DNA from 4 places in the Paenibacillus donghaensis genome. Region 4 is predicted to be linked to each of the others. Evidence: riboswitches for the same ligand, from Rfam matches in the RefSeq annotation. Region 4 holds a riboswitch; each other region holds the start of a gene.
What was found. A riboswitch is a leader RNA that binds a small molecule or an ion and turns the genes downstream of it on or off. The one in region 4 is predicted to bind cyclic di-GMP.
Positions count from the first base shown of each region.

Region 1: another riboswitch for cyclic di-GMP. It lies ahead of B9T62_RS35365 (transglutaminase-like domain-containing protein); the one in region 4 lies ahead of B9T62_RS38075 (PA14 domain-containing protein).
Region 2: another riboswitch for cyclic di-GMP. It lies ahead of B9T62_RS02590 (S-layer homology domain-containing protein); the one in region 4 lies ahead of B9T62_RS38075 (PA14 domain-containing protein).
Region 3: another riboswitch for cyclic di-GMP. It lies ahead of B9T62_RS40335 (choice-of-anchor A family protein); the one in region 4 lies ahead of B9T62_RS38075 (PA14 domain-containing protein).

Region 1 covers NZ_CP021780.1:7,795,774-7,800,064, reverse strand. Annotated here, with positions in the region: rRNA gene B9T62_RS35370 (16S ribosomal RNA) at 1-895, opposite strand, end outside; gene B9T62_RS35365 (transglutaminase-like domain-containing protein) at 1,318-2,127, opposite strand; cyclic di-GMP riboswitch class I at 2,141-2,221, opposite strand; cyclic di-GMP riboswitch class I at 2,306-2,387, opposite strand; gene B9T62_RS35360 (class D sortase) at 2,505-3,173, opposite strand; gene B9T62_RS35355 (GtrA family protein) at 3,189-3,593, opposite strand; gene B9T62_RS35350 (glycosyltransferase family 2 protein) at 3,583-4,291, opposite strand, start outside.
Region 2 covers NZ_CP021780.1:645,827-650,117, forward strand. Annotated here, with positions in the region: gene B9T62_RS02570 (hypothetical protein) at 1-51, shown strand, start outside; gene B9T62_RS02575 (DUF3037 domain-containing protein) at 21-899, shown strand; gene B9T62_RS02580 (CHRD domain-containing protein) at 1,630-2,031, opposite strand; cyclic di-GMP riboswitch class I at 2,796-2,889, shown strand; gene B9T62_RS02590 (S-layer homology domain-containing protein) at 2,941-4,291, shown strand, end outside.
Region 3 covers NZ_CP021780.1:7,625,706-7,629,996, reverse strand. Annotated here, with positions in the region: gene B9T62_RS40335 (choice-of-anchor A family protein) at 1-1,317, opposite strand, end outside; cyclic di-GMP riboswitch class I at 1,419-1,508, opposite strand; gene B9T62_RS34610 (YhjD family protein) at 2,110-2,511, shown strand; gene B9T62_RS34605 (family 43 glycosylhydrolase) at 2,650-3,519, opposite strand; gene B9T62_RS34600 (carbohydrate ABC transporter permease) at 3,533-4,291, opposite strand, start outside.
Region 4 covers NZ_CP021780.1:8,441,500-8,445,790, reverse strand. Annotated here, with positions in the region: gene B9T62_RS38075 (PA14 domain-containing protein) at 1-2,025, opposite strand, end outside; cyclic di-GMP riboswitch class I at 2,040-2,119, opposite strand; gene B9T62_RS38070 (sugar phosphate nucleotidyltransferase) at 2,257-3,630, opposite strand; gene B9T62_RS38065 (UDP-glucose dehydrogenase family protein) at 3,681-4,291, opposite strand, start outside.

The DNA.
Region 1 (4,291 bases), 650 kb from region 4:
GGCGGAGTGCTTACTGTGTTAACTTCGGCACCAAGGGTATCGAAACCCCTAACACCTAGCACTCATCGTTTACGGCGTGGACTACCAGGGTATCTAATCCTGTTTGCTCCCCACGCTTTCGCGCCTCAGCGTCAGTTACAGCCCAGAAAGTCGCCTTCGCCACTGGTGTTCCTCCACATATCTACGCATTTCACCGCTACACGTGGAATTCCACTTTCCTCTTCTGTACTCAAGCCACCCAGTTTCCAGTGCGACCTTAGGTTGAGCCCAAGGTTTAAACACCAGACTTAAATAGCCGCCTGCGCGCGCTTTACGCCCAATAATTCCGGACAACGCTTGCCCCCTACGTATTACCGCGGCTGCTGGCACGTAGTTAGCCGGGGCTTTCTTCTCAGGTACCGTCACTCCGGTAGCAGTTACTCTACCGGACGTTCTTCCCTGGCAACAGAGCTTTACGATCCGAAAACCTTCATCACTCACGCGGCATTGCTCCGTCAGGCTTTCGCCCATTGCGGAAGATTCCCTACTGCTGCCTCCCGTAGGAGTCTGGGCCGTGTCTCAGTCCCAGTGTGGCCGTTCACCCTCTCAGGTCGGCTACGCATCGTCGCCTTGGTGAGCCGTTACCTCACCAACTAGCTAATGCGCCGCAGGCCCATCCCTTAAGGGCAGATTGCTCCGCCTTTCATCCTCGGTTCAGGAGAACCAAGGAATTATCCGGTATTAGCTACCGTTTCCGGTAGTTATCCCAGGCTAAGGGGCAGGTTGCCTACGTGTTACTCACCCGTCCGCCGCTGAATCCTGTTGAAAGCAAGCTTTCAACAAAACTCCGCTCGACTTGCATGTATTAGGCATGCCGCCAGCGTTCGTCCTGAGCCAGGATCAAACTCTCCAAATTGGTTTTATCGGATAAATCCGATAAAGTATTGAAAAGAGCGATATGCTCAATTTGAAACATCTGACGAGAATTTGCATTCTCTACCGACAAGCTTCACTTGCGTGAAACTCATCTTCTTTTGGATTTTACTTTCGTAAAATCCCACTCACTCGTTGTTCAGTTTTCAAAGATCAAGTTCTCGTTGTCAGTGATGTTTGCGTCACCAGCAACTCTTATAATATATCATATTGTTTCGGGCGATGCAAGCTTTATTTTTGAGAACAATTTATCAAGTTAATCATTCTCTAAATTTCCTGACACGCTCTAACAACGCTTACCTATAATACCCCATCCCCCTAGTAAAAAGCAACCCCTAATTCAAAAGAAAAACAACCCGCTTAAAATTCAGCAGGTTGTTTATTATAAACTAATGTTGTATCCGTTTAGTAGAACTTCACTGCGCTATATTTACTGGCAACCTTGGTCAATTCGTTTGATTTGCCGTTCTTGCCCAGACCTGCATCAACAGTTGTATCAATAATAACCCATTTGCCATCAAGGAATACTTCATTCCAAGCGTGATATTGAGCTACATAACTAGTATTCCCCATAACCAGCTTGGCAGGGATGTCCACACTGCGCAGCATAGCTGCAAACAGGGAAGAATAATCATAGCAAATGCCTTTCTTGCTGGTAAGGGTGTTGTCGATATTGGGAATGTAATCTGTTGTTACACTGTTTGCGAGTGAATAATCATATTTCACATTCTCCACAACGTAGTTATAGATAGCCTTGACTTTCTCTTGATCAGTCGTCTTGCCTTGGGTAAGCTGTTTGGCTTTGAGGATAGCTTTATCTGAGGAGTTCCATTTCACATTCTGAACGGAGCTCAAATATACGGAGTTCTTGTTATTGGTTGATACATCCACTACTTCGCTGTGGACTGCTTTGTATTTGTTACCAGTGGTGTTCTCTAGGACAGATACCTTGTAAGAGCCATCTCCCTGCTGCAGCGGAAAAGATTCTGCCTTGTTGGAGCTGTAGAGATTGTAAGTATAACTACTGTTGTCCTTGGTTATCATGACCTTGATACGCTTGTCCTTAGGAACGTCATAGTTAATTCCGATTACCCCTTGGTTCAGGTTGGATGTGTTCAGCCAGTTGGAATCTACACTAGCGGCTTCAACCGTAGTGCTATGAAAGGACGCTGTTACTACAAACAATGATATTAACACAGCATAAAATTTCTTCATGGATAAAACTCCTTTCGGTAGCTGGCTGCCATCCTTACGGGAAGGCCCTTTAGCTTTGCGTCCCTGCCTTTCGACAGGTTTGCCGTTATCGTATAAGCTTTATCTACTACAGCTTGTACACTATGGATTAAATTAATAGGATAGATTTCCTATTGAGCAAACAAAAAAAGCCTCATCTTTCGGTAGCTGGCTGCCATCCTTGTGGAAAAGGCCCTTTAGCTTTGCGTCCCTGCCTTTCGACAGGTTTGCCGTTATCGTGTTTAGCTTTTATAGTCTAATTCTATCATATTTTTGTTTATATACAAGAGTCCAAGCACTAGTTTCCTAGCATTATATTTAAAATTTGCCGTTTGATCTGTTTCAACGGGACCTTGGATCTATGGATTGGGTAATTTGGCATGTACAATCAACCGGTGGGTAGGATTTACAAGTGGATCACATGTAATCAACGTAAGAATAGAGTCCTTATCATTGCCGTTAAGCACGGATACATCCGTGGGTTCTACGACGGAAATATTGTACACCTCGTAATTATAGGTCTTATCCTTCGTCCTCACGGTGATGGTATCACCCATCTCCACCTCATTTAGCCTGTTAAACAGCCGACCTGTAGTTCTGGCCCTATGCGCAGCTATCGCTGCATTGCCCTTCTCCCCCAATGAAGCCGTCTCCTTCATGTGAGCCGCTGCATGCTTCATATTTGCTTGAGTCGCACCCTCCAGAACGGGAAGCTTCAGATCAATCTTGTCAATTTCTATAATAGCCATCACTTGTCCGCCCGGCTCCATCGTTTCCTGCTTGGTCTCCTTCTGAGCCTGGTCTGCCTCATTGAGAGCGGACTCATCCGCCAGCACCCTGGTCACTTCAGCGTAACTGCTGGTTAAGCCCGACTGTGCCTGCGGCTCACTGTCACTATTGTCACTGTAGCTCTGCAGAGCGTCCTCGAGCAGCTTATCCTGCTGCCTGTCGTTATACCATTCATTGGCCTTGGGAAATAAAATCACAAGAATCCCGGCCAAAATAAGAAAATACGATAGTTTGCGCATTCTTCTCCCACCTCCTTAGAAGACCCATTTGCGGCTTCCCACAAAATTAATAATAACAGTAACAAACGTAACCAGCACCTTGGCCAGCAGTACCTGAATCTGAAGCTTGTCTGTCAGCAGATGCATCAGCAGCAGTGAAATCCCGAGCACAACCAGATTCAGCATGATAAACCTCACCAGCTGCATCCGGTCAAACCCTTCGCCGGCTACGCGGCTGCGGTCCTTGAAGGTGACTTTTTTGTTCAGTATGAAGCTGTTTGCCGTACCCGCACTATAGGAGATAACCTGGGCCAATGAATAGGCCATCCCCAAAGAATGCAGCAAGGTGAAAATCACGAAATCAATCAGCGTGTTCACCAGGCCTACAGCATTGAACTTCAGAAACTGGATCACTCCGGCGCGGAGATTCTTATCTGACATGCTCCTCTTCCTTCCGGTTGTCCATGGACTCATTCTCTGCATACCCTTGGGTCTCACGTACAATATACAAGGGTCTGTCCTTGGATTCATCATAGATTCGTCCGATATATTCACCGATCACGCCCAGCAGCATCAGCACAATTCCATTAAAGAGCAGGTTGACGCCGACAATGGAGGCCCAGCCCGGAATCGTCCAGGAGGTGAACATCTTCTGAAAGAGCACAAAGAACAGATAGATGAAGCTGGAGAAGGATAGGAAGAATCCGATATAGGAAGCGATTTTGAGCGGCTTATGGGAGAAGGAGGTGATGCCGTCCAGGGCGAAGCGGATCATTTTTTTGAGCGGATATTTGGTCTCCCCGGCAAAACGCTCCTCACGGACATATTCGACCATCGTCTGACGGAAGCCCACCCAGCTGACCAGACCTCTGACGTAGCGATTCTTCTCCTTCAGTCCGCGCAGCACGTCGCACACCTTGCGGTCGATCAGACGGAAGTCGCCGGTATCGGTGGGAATCTCCACACTGGTCATGCTGCTGAGCAGTCTGTAGAACAGCTTGGCTGTCACTTTTTTGAATATCGTCTCGCCATGACGTTTCAGACGTTTCGCATAAACAACATCATACCCTTCCTTCCATTTGGCGATCATCTGCAGAATAACCTCCGGCGGGTCCTGCAGGTCGGCATCGATGACCACC
Region 2 (4,291 bases), 750 kb from region 4:
CACTTAGGGGGGGAACTAAAATGGAACGTAAAGCCTACTGGTACTCAGTAGTACAGTATTGTCCTAGTGATTTGCGAGGGGAAACAATCAATGTTGGGTTAATGTTGCATAGCCCTGAAGAAAATGCATTATTCCATTCGATTTTGGATGAAAGTTCCCCTAAGATTAGAGGATTACTACAGGATGAGGTTGCGTTTAAAACATTTAAAGTACAAAAAGACATATTTGATTATTTCATAAATTCTGTAATGTCAAGTCCATCACTCTTTACTCCAAATATAAATGATAAGAATTTCTTGTTACAAATACAAGAAAATTTACCCAGTCAATTTAAATTCTCTGAGCCAACATTCTCATTAACAAGAGACCCTAAACAATTATTCGAAACACTGACTAAGACATATATCGGTGAACTCCCTTCAAAGGATATTATCGTAGAGGAAATTGTTAGTAGGAATGTTAAGCAATACACAAAAGAAGTGTTTAATCAAAAAAAGTGGATAGGAACAAAGATAAAACCCAACGTAAAAATTCATCCAATAAAAGACATTAGTAATATGCACTTTACAGTTGATTATGTATTTAAAAATGGAGTGTGGAATCTCATTCAAACCTTTCCATCAAATTCAACTCCTGACAAACTAACAGAATGGTTTTCTAAAACAAACACAATGCTTGATAATTATAAACAGGACTCAGGATTCTTTTTAATATATGATCTAAATGATCACTTAAATAAAGATAGAACAATTGATGACATGGTTCACTTTTTTGAAAAGAAAGATAATAGGATTTCCCCTGTAGCAATTGAATCAGAAGCTTTTAATAAACTTTGCCTTAAAGTTGAAACTGAAGCAAAAGATATTACCTTATATGAATCAGAACTTATTGCTATGTAAAACTAAGAATTTTTGTAAGGCGTTGGTACAACCTCATTATAACGTATCTGTCGGACTTTCTCTGAGGAGAGAAGCCAGAAAATGCCTGTAGGATTTTGTCCTAAGCGTGGTCAAACGGATAAACCTCCGAAATAATAGTGATTGATTGGACGTAAAAAAGAGCAGGAATGTAAGGCTTCTGCTCAAATCTATTTGCTAACATTTTTGCTAACATGGCTGCATATACAAATTTCTGAACGCAGAGACTATAGAACACAAAAGGTGCCTTTAACCCGCATGGTTAAAGGCTTTATGCTCGAACTTCCCATAGCGTAGAAAAGGGTCTACGAAGACCATTTCAGGACTTAAAATCCTGCGGTAGGTAACTACAATACGGGTTCGACCCCCGTCCTCGACATCAGAACGTTTTAACCCGTTGCATCAACGTTAAATGAGCGTCAGGTATACGCTAATCCTGTGTACTTGCGCGAATACGGTTAGCTGACGCACAGAACTCGATCGCCTGCCGTTCATTACAAATGGAAGATTGTTTGGCCAGAATTACGAAGATTAGCGCTTACAATTCGTGGAAAAAGGTGTTGACACGGTTCGGCTCCATACCATTCCATTGCAAAAAGCATCGATCCAGTGGATCGATGCTTTTTGCATGTGGAGAGCGGTCGATTCTGCAACCAGCGTGAAGGTACTCTCTGCGTGAGGAGCACGTTTATTTCAATTATTCATGTATGATTTACGAAATAACTTGGCCGCGGATTTCTCCATTTGGATTTTGTATGGTGTGTACATTGACATAAGCATTGCCTCTTTCAAATTCACGGACTAGATCGCGGATCGTCTTCCCATTTAGAGGGCCGACTAAATCATTGCGAGTCAGAGTCCCACGAATAACTCCTCGTCTTACGGAAATTCCAAATTTCGACGGGCCGAATAGAAAGGCGACTACAGGACCGTTTTCACCTCTTCGCCCAAGATGAATATGGGCTTGTGTTACTCGGTTTATATTTCGGATGACAATTCTAAATACTAATTTATCACCAGCACGGTTAAGCTGAAAAAAAGCATTTCCTGTAGAGATTGTCCTTACAGGAGGGACTTCGTTTCTTCCTTTCAAGAAAGCCCTAAACGCTTTGATATTCCTCACCCCTTTTCGTTGATACGGTATTATATTCCGTGTGGAAGGAGGGGATTGTTCATCCGTCTAGGGTTGATGGATTTTTTGTGAATGAATAGGGGGATACTCGGGTGACATCAACGTAGGCAGCCCGTCTGATGTACTGCGAATTATGAGGTCCCCCTTTTTTTCCATATGTTGCTCGTCCGAGACTGTCATACCACACTGCGCGACAAGGAGACTTAGAATAACAAATGAAGGCTGCCACCAGTAACCCGCGCTTAACTTTCAGACTCTTGCGGACTCAGCAGCCCCTATTTGCTGTAAAAAGGCTGTTTTGCAGGATTAACGGACTCAGGAGCCCCTATTCAAGCGAAAATCCACTATTTAGGGCCTATTTTGCCGACATAGCGGCTATGCGGTCCGCTAGACTCCAAACCATGGCAGCAATGAGGAAATAGGAGCTATAGGGTCCGTTAGGACGTGGGTTATCTGAAGTTCGGGTGGGGGAGGGTTTGGGTTAAGGTAGCGTGATCCCACAACCTTCTCGAGTAACCTTCTATATCCTCGCAGGGTCCTAAGTAGTAACCGATTACTAAACTAAAGGCTGAGGACTGTCTTATCCGCACGATATGCGGTAAGATAGTCCCTTTTTACTCATTTTAATCCCATAAAAAGGTATAAATAGAACATCTTAATTTTACAGGAATAAATTCCGATAATGAAAGAGTCCTGTACATCAAAACTCGCACCTACAAAATCAAAAAGGGACATAAAAACCGAGTTTGGAACAAAGGCAAATCCGTACGAAAGTCGGAGACGCAAAGCCACGGGTCTACTTCATCCAAGGGAGGATGTTAAGACAGCCGGGCCACTCAAGGCACTTGGTTATTTGGCGTGCCTACAAATAGCGCTGGGGGAGAGAAGTGAATGAGGTTTAGAAGGGATATGAAGTTGTCGCGGTCGGTTGTGGCCGCAGTGGTGGCGGTGTGTATGCTTGCGGGGCTGTTCATCAGTAGTCTTAGCATGAAGGAGGTTTCGGCAGCCGGGACAGATCCGGGCAGAACGGACTATAGCATATCCGGAGACCGGATTGTATGGCTGGAAGCAGGTGCGAACGGTGTGAAACAGGTGTACGCGCTGAATCAGAGCAGTGGTGCAGGTACTGTGCTTACGACGAGTTCATCCGCCAAGGATGCGCCTTATATGAGCGGAAACGTTGCAGTGTGGGCGGATAAGGGAACGGAGCAGGAATCCTCCTTGAACTGGGACATCTATAGTTCCGATCTGGAGACAGGCACCCGCAGGAAGCTTAATCAGCAGTCCGGACAATATGGCAATCCAACTACGGATGGAGTTGGCGTGGTCTGGTATGAGCGCAAGCATTACGGCAGCATGATCTATCATGATCTGGCAACGGGCGTTGAAGCTGATCTCGGCGAAGGTCGATTCCCGGTGCTGGCCGGTGGAAATGTGGTGTATAAGAATGCCCGTGACGGAGGCCTCGGTCTGCTGAATTTGAGCAGCGGAGTTACGCGTGCGATTGTTAGCCTGGGCGGAGCTAGCTATGTGGACTGGTTTGTTTTTAACGGGAGCTATGTGCTGTTCAAGCAAAAAAACGGCGCCTCCGAGAGCAAATATGTGCTTATGAATATCAAGGATCTGACTGCTCAGCCTGTGGATCTCACTGAGATGAAGCCTGGAGGAACAGAGTATGCCTTCATGTCCATAGGTGAGGGGCAAGCGGTGTTTCAAGAGGAAGTGGACGGTGCTGTCACGCTGCAGCAAGTAAACCTCTCTACATATGCAGTAAAACCGCTGCCAGGATTAGAGCCGGGAGCAAAGCTGATCGGAATAAGCGGGGATAAGCTGCTCTATAGCAACAAGGATGACTACATAGAATCGATTGACTTGAAAGAAGGATCAACCAATCCAAGTCCGGAAACGACTCCATCCCCAGGCACAAACCCAGATCCTGGAACAAACCCAGATCCTGGCACAAGCCCAAATCCAGGTACAAGCCCAAATCCGGGAACAAACCCAAATCCAGGTACAGCCCCGAACACGGGTTTAATCCCGGAAGTGAAGATCCCTGTGGTAACCGGAGCCAAGGATAGTCAGGTAATCGGAAGTGCTGGAGGTACCTTGTCCGTACTGAATGGCTGGGCGCGGCTGGAGATTTCAGCAGGAACATTCCCGGACAACACCAGCGTAAGCTTGGCTCAGGCTGAGCTGGAGACAGAGGTACTGCTCGACTCAAGTGGCCACAAACTGCTGAAGG
Region 3 (4,291 bases), 820 kb from region 4:
CACTGTTGGTGTCGGCTTCACTGTCGGTGTTGGCTTCACCGTTGGCGTTGGCTTTACTGTCGGTGTTGGCTTCACTGTTGGTGTCGGCTTCACTGTCGGTGTTGGCTTCACCGTTGGTGTTGGCTTCACTGTCGGTGTTGGACACGGCGTAGCCGTTGGCTTCGGCGTGGCCGTTGGTTTCGGCGTAGCCGTTGGTTTCGGCGTAGCCGTTGGTTTCGGTGTTGCCGTTGGTGCTGGTGTTGCTGTTGGTGCTGGTGTTGCCGTTGGTGCTGGTGTTGCTGTTGGTGCTGGTGTTGCCGTCGGTTTTGGTGTTGCTGTTGGTGCTGGTGTTGCTGTTGGTGTTGCCGTCGGTTTTGGCGTTACTGTCGGTTTCGGCGTTACCGTTGGTGTTGCCGTCGGTTTTGGCGTGGCCGTTGGTTTTGGTGTTACTGTCGGTGTTGGTGTCGGCGTTGTTCCCGGATCATCGCCATCATACGGGTGATGGTGGAACTCTCCGTAGGCTCCTTTTATTGAAGCGGCGACCATCGTGCCATTAATCTGTCCATTGTTGAATTCAACCGCTGCACGCGGAGCAAGCATACTGCCCATAATATTGATGCCGCCTAATTCCATCTGGCTGGCCTGGTACACATTAAACAAGATTTTTCTGCTGTTGAGAGTGTTGTTGGGAAGAAAAGCAAAATTCTTCATATTTACGCTGGAACCGCTGATATTAATAATTGCTGTAGAACCTGAAGGAATGTTGATGGTGAAGCTAGTACTGCTGGATACATTGCTGCCCAGTACATCAAAGACATTAACACCTGGTTCGGTACCCGTTAAGGTAAGACCGCCATGTTTGAATTCAGTGCTGCCCGTTGCGGGATGAGCTGCAAGCTCATCTGACTTCGCACGCAAGGATTGGAAGGCAGCGGAGAAATCAATCGGGTAGCCCGTCGTCCTCGTTCCACCCTTCATAAGCGTTACATCACCGCTAAACTTCCCCCCATGCACAATGTTTCCATACACAGATCCGCCATTAAAAGCGAGATCCCCGCCTACAACAAGTGTGTGTGCCGATGGAATCTCGCCATCTGACAACCTGTCGCCCACGCTATAATTAGAAACATGCACATTGCCACCCGCAGCCATCCTCCCCTCTGTGTCTGAAAGGGTGGTGATATCCCCCAGCACAAACACATTGTATTTGCCGGCGATTCCCAGCAACGAAGAACCGCTTGCTCTGACAACACCATTACCCAGAGTGAAAAAACCACTGGTCGCCAGAACTATAGCCAGCGTTAACGAGAGCGCCGCTTTCAATTTTTTTCTCAGCATGAACACCTCCTAATAAAATATAATATTCGGAACAATGAATAGAACCGCCCGTCTCTTAAACTGCAAAATAAAAAGACTGCCACGAAGTAGATTTCTCTCTTCATGGCAGTCGGACGATCATTGCGCTAATACGGCGCTTTAGACTCCTGGCTTTGCGTCCCGTCCTTTCGAACGGTTTGCGATTATACATGATTATGTTATGGAGTCGCTTCAATTATGTATGAAATCATCGGGTCTATGACATTTGTTACTTTTGAACTAAACATAGTGTATCTGCTCTCCCCATGTATTGTCAATCTATTCCTTTTAAAACTTTTTCGCAGGTGTAATCCTTGCTCCCTCGGAAAATAAAGCGCTTCCAAAACTATCGCTGAATCCTTATTATATCCCTATTACCCTGGAATTTCGTCAGCGTCCTACAGCATGAGCAGGAGTCAACAGGTCCAAAGTCTCATCCAATTAAGTGCCGCCCACTTCCCAAGCGAACTGCTTATTAGAGCAGCTGGAACCAGCCAATCAACGACATCCACAGCGGAACGCTCAAGCACAGACCAAACATTAATCCACGGCGAAGGTTGCCTTCATGATTCATCCTCATTTTCTTTTTGCTCCTTTGGCCCATCAGCCCGATATATATTACTTTTTATTATTTCAATTTTAATATAAATGTATTCAACACTATTTGTTGTGAACAATGTCACATTATTTGAACTGTTTAGAAATACCATTGATTATTTTTCAGCAAAGAGGTTATGATACGAATATACGTTCGTATATTAGGTGGTGAAGGTTATGCACAGAGCAGACAGCAGGGACCATATGCTCGTGAAGTCCTATATTCTGCTTCCGCTGATCTTAAGTGCTTTTGAGCGGGATAGCGCCATCATGTCGGCACATCTGCGTACACCCGCCCCCTACCTGGAAGCCCTGAAGATCGCATCGTCCACAGCTACGGTAGACCTAAGAGACGTCCGGCAAGAAATGAGAACACGCGGAATCAAAGTATATGAGCAACATCGGCTTAAGATCGGCATTGAAGCAAAGTTTATCTGCAGGGGGTACCATGACCGCATGCTGCTGCTGAACGATATTATCGCCGCCCAGGCCGCAATCCATATGCGCCGCTATCTGGGTCTGGATATTTCTTCTTACAAGAGCTATGAGGAGCAATATCAGCTAAAGTCAAAAAAATAGGCCCCACCTTCTCCGGCAGGACCTGTCAACTATATACAAAACACTGGGGGTGTTTGGTAGTTCTTAGTATATCCCCCTAACCTGAAAACAAGCTGATTATCACATGAAAATAACATTAATTTTTTGAGTCCTAATTACCTAATCCACAGCTACAAAAGGACGTCCATCAGCAAACTGCACCACTGCCACACAGGTTTCACGCATCAGGCTGTGCTCGGGATCGGCAAGCCGGTGGTAGACCAGGTACCAGTCCTCTCCATGAGTGGTTAGTGAGGCATGTCCTGTACCCACCGCCTGCTCTGAAGCGAGCGTCAGCCGATTATTCTCGGGAACCTCGTAAGGACCGTAGATATGGCTGCTGAACGCATAAGCAATCTGGTAACGCGGATCACGGGTATCGTAATTGCTCCAGGTCAGCCAGTATAATCCGTCTTTTCTCTGCAGATGCGGCCCTTCATTGTAGATGGAAATGTCGAATTGTGCCGGATCGGCGCCCTTCGCCCGGTAGATCTGGTCCGAGAGCGGCAACGGCTCGCCTGCAAAAGAAATCATATCCTCCGCCAGCGGCGCAATCCAGCATTTCCCCTGGCCCCAGAGCAGATAAGGCTGTCCGTCCTCGTCCACGAACAGATCGGCATCAATGGATTGGCAAGCGTATTGGTCCTTGGTAATCAGCGGACGCCCCAGCAGATCCTTGAAGGGACCGGTAGGCGTATCGGATACGGCCACTCCTATCTGTGCTTCCGCCGTGAAATACATATAATATTTGCCCTTGTATTTGTTCACCCCCGGCGCCCAGGCCTGCGAGGAGGCCCAACTGACCTCCTGCAGATCAAGCGTTACCTGTGGCCCCTCCCAGTGGATCAGATCGCGGCTGTGGAACACATGAAACTTCTCATACTGCCAACCGTCGCTGTCCTTGGTCGGGTACAGATAATAATCGTCACCGTCACGCAGAATGAATGGGTCCGCCCAATAACCGGGTAAGACGGGATTATGGATATCCAAGTTGAGGTCCTCCTTATTCTTTCACCGAGCCCAGCGTAATGCCGGATACGAAATATTTCTGCAGGAACGGATAGATCACCAGGATCGGCAGCATGGTTACGACAATTTTGGCGGCATTGAAGGTGCGTTGCGAGAAGTTGATCAGATCCTCCGCCCTAGTTGTCGATGAAACGACCGGCTGCACCACCAGCTGCTGGATATACGTCTGCAGGGGAATGTTGCTCTGCTTGTTCATCAGAATCATTCCGTCAAAAAAGGCATTCCAATGGTTCACCACACTGAACAGCGTAACTGTGGCAATCGCCGGCAGCGCCAGCGGCACGGAGATGCGCAGCAGCATCCGCCAAGGACCGGCCCCATCCACCGTCGCCGCCTCCGAAATTTCTTTAGGCAGATTGCGGAAGAAGTTCATCAGCAGAATGACATTGAAGATCGGCACGGCCGTTGGCAGCGTAAGCGCCCAGATGGTATCGGTCAGCTGCAGATTCTTGATCACCATATACCAGGGAATCAGACCGCCGTTGAACATCATGGTGAAGACGATAATCCAGATATAGAGGTTCCTGCTCTTGAATTCCGAACGTTCCTTAGCCAGTGGGAAGGCCATCAGGATCGTAAGCACGAAGTTGATCGCTCCACCGATCAGCACCCGTTTGACCGAAACGCCAAAAGCATCAAAGAACCGGTGGTCGCTGAGCATATATTTGTAGGAATAGAACGTGAAGTCCACTGGAAACAAGGTCACCTGGCCGGCCGCCGCCGCCGATTTCCC
Region 4 (4,291 bases):
GGAGAAGAAATCAATCCCGAGCAACGGGTCCGGCGAATTTTGCCGCCAGTTGAAATCAAGCTTGGCATCTTCACGCATCAGCACCGGGCTGCCCGACAGCTGCATATTGCTGAAATATTCGCCATACAGACCGTTAGCGGCAGGAGCGGCAGCTTCGGGAGATGCAGCCTGCTCTGGCATCGGCAATGGCATTGGCTCAGGCTGAGCTTCCATAACCGGCGGTAAGCTTTCGGCGGGGACCGGTGTTGGCGCTGCGGCTGGTACCGGTGCAGGCGTTGAGTCCGGTGTTGGTGCTGCAGTTGGTGTAGGCGTGGGCACTAAGGTCGGTTCAGCTGTTGGTACGGGCGTAGGCGCAGGCGTGGATACAGCCATCTCAAGCGAATTCGCAGCAGAAGTTGCCCCGTTAAACAATGCGCTCGCCGGAACGGTTACCTTCGCCTGGCTGGGACTCTGCCACATCAGCTTCATGCGGGCATCGCCCTGGTTCTCGTAATACTCCACCTTGATGTTATGCAGTTGCCCGGCTTGCAGGGCAATCGTGCCCATTCGCTCGGTGCCGCTCTGCTTAGTCCAGCTGTCGATAATCAGGCTGTCGTCCATCCAGACGCGAATACCGTCATCCGATGCCGTATAGATCTGATAGGTTTCACTGTAGAGCGGCTTAATCTGGCCGCTCCAGCGAATGGAGAAGTAATCCACGCCAAGCGATGAATCGGGCGCGCCCTGACGCCAGTTGAAATCAATGTTCTTATCATTGCGCACCAGTACTGGCGTTCCGCTAAACTGCATATTTCTGAAGTATTCGCCCGTAAGCCCGCTGGCCGGAACTACCGGATTACCGTCTACAGGCATGGGAGTTGGTGAAGGTGCTGCCGTAACCACAGGTCTCGGAGCAGTGGTTGGTGTAGGTGTAGGTGTAGGTGCAGGCGTGGCTGTCACCACCGGTGTTGCCGCTGGAGTTGCCGTAGCAGTCGGGAGCACCCCCGATTTGTATTTATCCCGGGTCAGCGTATAACTACTGTTCATGAAAGCATGGATGGTTTCCGTGCTGTTTTTTTCATATAACATCTTTCCCCAGTTCATCATATATACCCACTCGCTCTGCGATTGCAGCAGCTTCGCGGTATCCGGCATTTCTCCGTTCTCCCCAATGGCAATCGGCTTGCCGGCGGCCAGACTGAGCAGGCTGTCATAATAGTTCTGCTGGTAATCATTTTCGTATATGTCTGCTGCAAGAATGTCCACCTTATCCGCCCCCGGATAGGAATGGGAGTAGGGATCAGACCATACATTAGGCGCATTCGGATTCCACACCCACAGCAAATTGTTCAATTTATGAACGTTAACAAAACGGTCATACATAATATTCCACAGGTCAGGGAAGTTCGTTTTGCGGCCCCACCAGAACCAGTCGCCATTCATCTCATGGTAGGGTCTCCACAATACCGGTACACCGGCATCACGCAAGCGTTTGAGAGATACCGCGACCTTGTCTAGCTGGGCAATCAGGTTATTATACTGAGGAGTGCCGGGAGTTACATATTTATTGAATTCGCTCTGACTAAGCCCTCTATGCACATTGGACCAGTCATAAGAGGTTCCGGGCAGATTGGCATGGAAGGTCATCGCTACAATCCCGCCGTTTCGGTTCCAGTTGATCGCACTGTTCACCACATTCTGGCGCTGCCAGGCCAAGGTGCCTTCGGTTTGCCCGCTGATTCCTCCCAGCTCATAGCCGTGAAGCGCAGCATATTGTCCGCTTGTATTCTTCAGCTTGTTGTTCATCTCGTCCGGGCTCTCCAGGTAGTCATGCTGGCCGGCAAGAATGCCTTGTCCGGACACAGCGTTCAGATATTCTAGTAGTTTAACTGCTTGGGGGGAAGCTTCACGGTTTACGGGGGGCATGGAATTTAGAGCCCCTGCATCTACAGAAGGAATCATCCCTCTGCCCCAGGGAATAGCAGTCATAAATAAGGCAACAGCGGCCACAATAAACAATAGTCGATACGTGCGGTAAGATCTCAATTTCATCTCTTCCTTTCGGTAGCCAGGCTGCCACTCTTGCGAAGGCCCTATAGCTTTGCGTCCCAGTCTTTCGACAGGTTTGCCTTTATCGTTATTGAAGGATTGATCCCTCTAACCGTAAGTATCGACTCTATTTAGTTTTTATTTAGGTCATTAATTGACTAATTTCGAAAAATAAGGCTTAAGACCTGTTTTGAATCCGTTTTATTTGTTTAAATAGTTAGTTTGGACCTAAGATATAAACTGCTGTAATTCGATATCTTCCCAGTTCAGGGTGATGCGGATATTATCCTCTTCCACCAGCTCCGAGCCAGTCTGGACCTCAATAAACTCCATATCCGTCACCGCCAGAATCGCATGCTTAGTGCCCTGCGGAATACGGACCACATCGCCCGCCTTCACATTATGCATCTTCTCATTCAGCACAATGCTCGCTTCTCCGCTGACGATTGTCCAGATCTCACTGCGCTTGTGATGCAGCTGATAGCTGATGTTCTTGCCCTCGGAGATAAAAATCCGCTTCGTCAGCACCTCATTGCCCTCATCATATTTCACATAATCAATCACTTTATAATGGCCCCAGCGGCGCTCCTCGTACATCGGTCTTTGTTCAAAAGCCTTCAGCACTTCCTTGATTCTCGGGCTTTCCGCCTTGTGGGTCACCAGAATGCCGTCCGGGCTGGCAGCAATGATCAGATCCTTCGCCCCGATCACCGTGATTGGAATATCCAGCTCATTGATCAGGCAGGTACCTTCCGAATCGGCGGTCACAAATCCTTTGCCCACATGGTTGCTGGTCATCTCCTCGGTCAGAGTGTTCCAGGTGCCAAGGTCTTTCCAGAATCCGTCGTACGGCTGCACCACGATATTCTCTTCCTTCTCTACCACTTCGTAGTCGAAGCTGATCGACGCCAGCAGCTTATATTGCTTCTGCAGTTCTTCATAATTCAGCGGCAGCCCCTTGCGCTGCAGGATATCAAGCAGATACCCCAAGCGGAAGGCAAACACGCCGCAGTTCCACAAGGCATTGCGGCTTATGAGCTCTTCGGCCTGCTTACGTTCCGGCTTCTCCTGAAAATGACTGACCTGCATGTACCCGCCCGGCCCGGCTTCGGCGCTGGTAGGGATAATATAGCCGTATTTCTCCGACGCGTGCTCCGGCACCACGCCAATCAGGGCCAGATTCGCCCCGCTATCCTGCATGGTCTGCTCCAGCTGGGCCACCGCCTGGAAGAAGGAAGCCTCCACATAGGGATCCACCGGCAGGATCGCTACCGTCTCGGCCGGGGATACACCAGCCACCGAATACAGATAGGCCGCTGTCAGCGCAATTGCCGGGAATGTGTCCCGCCGCGCCGGCTCCACAATAATCGGAACGTCATGCCCCAGCTGGCTCTGGATCATCTCCACCTGGCTGCGGCCTGTGGCCAGATAACTGGAATCCGCCATGCCGGTTTCCTGAAGCTGTCTCCATACCCGCTGAACCATCGATTCCGGTTCACCTGCGGGGTTTTCCAGTACCTTTAGGAATTGCTTCGAACGTGAATCGTTGGACAAAGGCCACAACCGTTTTCCTGAACCGCCTGACAAAAGTACCAGTTTCATAAGTGAACCCTCCTCATGGATTAGGTGAAGCATATTGTAGAAGCCTGTAATTAAACCACGCCTGCCACACTTGGAGAATAGCCGCTGAGACCGCCCATCGCCGGGCGTCCCACCGAGTGGTATTCCAGCCCTGTGCCTTCAATCTGCTCCTTGCCGTACACATTGCGGCCGTCGATCAGCACCTGGCGGCGCATGCTCTGGGCCAGCTGATGCAGGTTGAGCTCCTTGAACTCGCTCCAATCGGTCAGCAGACATACCGCATCGCTGCCTTCCGCCGCTTCCTGCGGCTTCGTGCACCAGCGCAGCTGCGGGTGATCATATTGCTGTCTGAAATTGTCCGCAGCAATCGGATCGTACAGCTTCACAATGGCGCCTTCGGCTACCAGCGCTTCAACGATTTCACGGGCAGGCGCCTCACGGACATCATCCGTATTAGGCTTGAACGCCAGGCCCCAGATGCCGATGACTGCGCCGCGCAGATTGCCGAGCGATTCATGCAGCTTGGAGAGAATCATAAACCGCTGTCCCTTGTTCACCTCAACCACCGATTCCAGCAGCTTGAACTCATAATCGACGTTGCCGGCGATCTGGATCAGCGCATTGGTGTCTTTCGGGAAGCAGGAGCCGCCATAACCGATACCGGCCTGCAGGAACGAGGAAC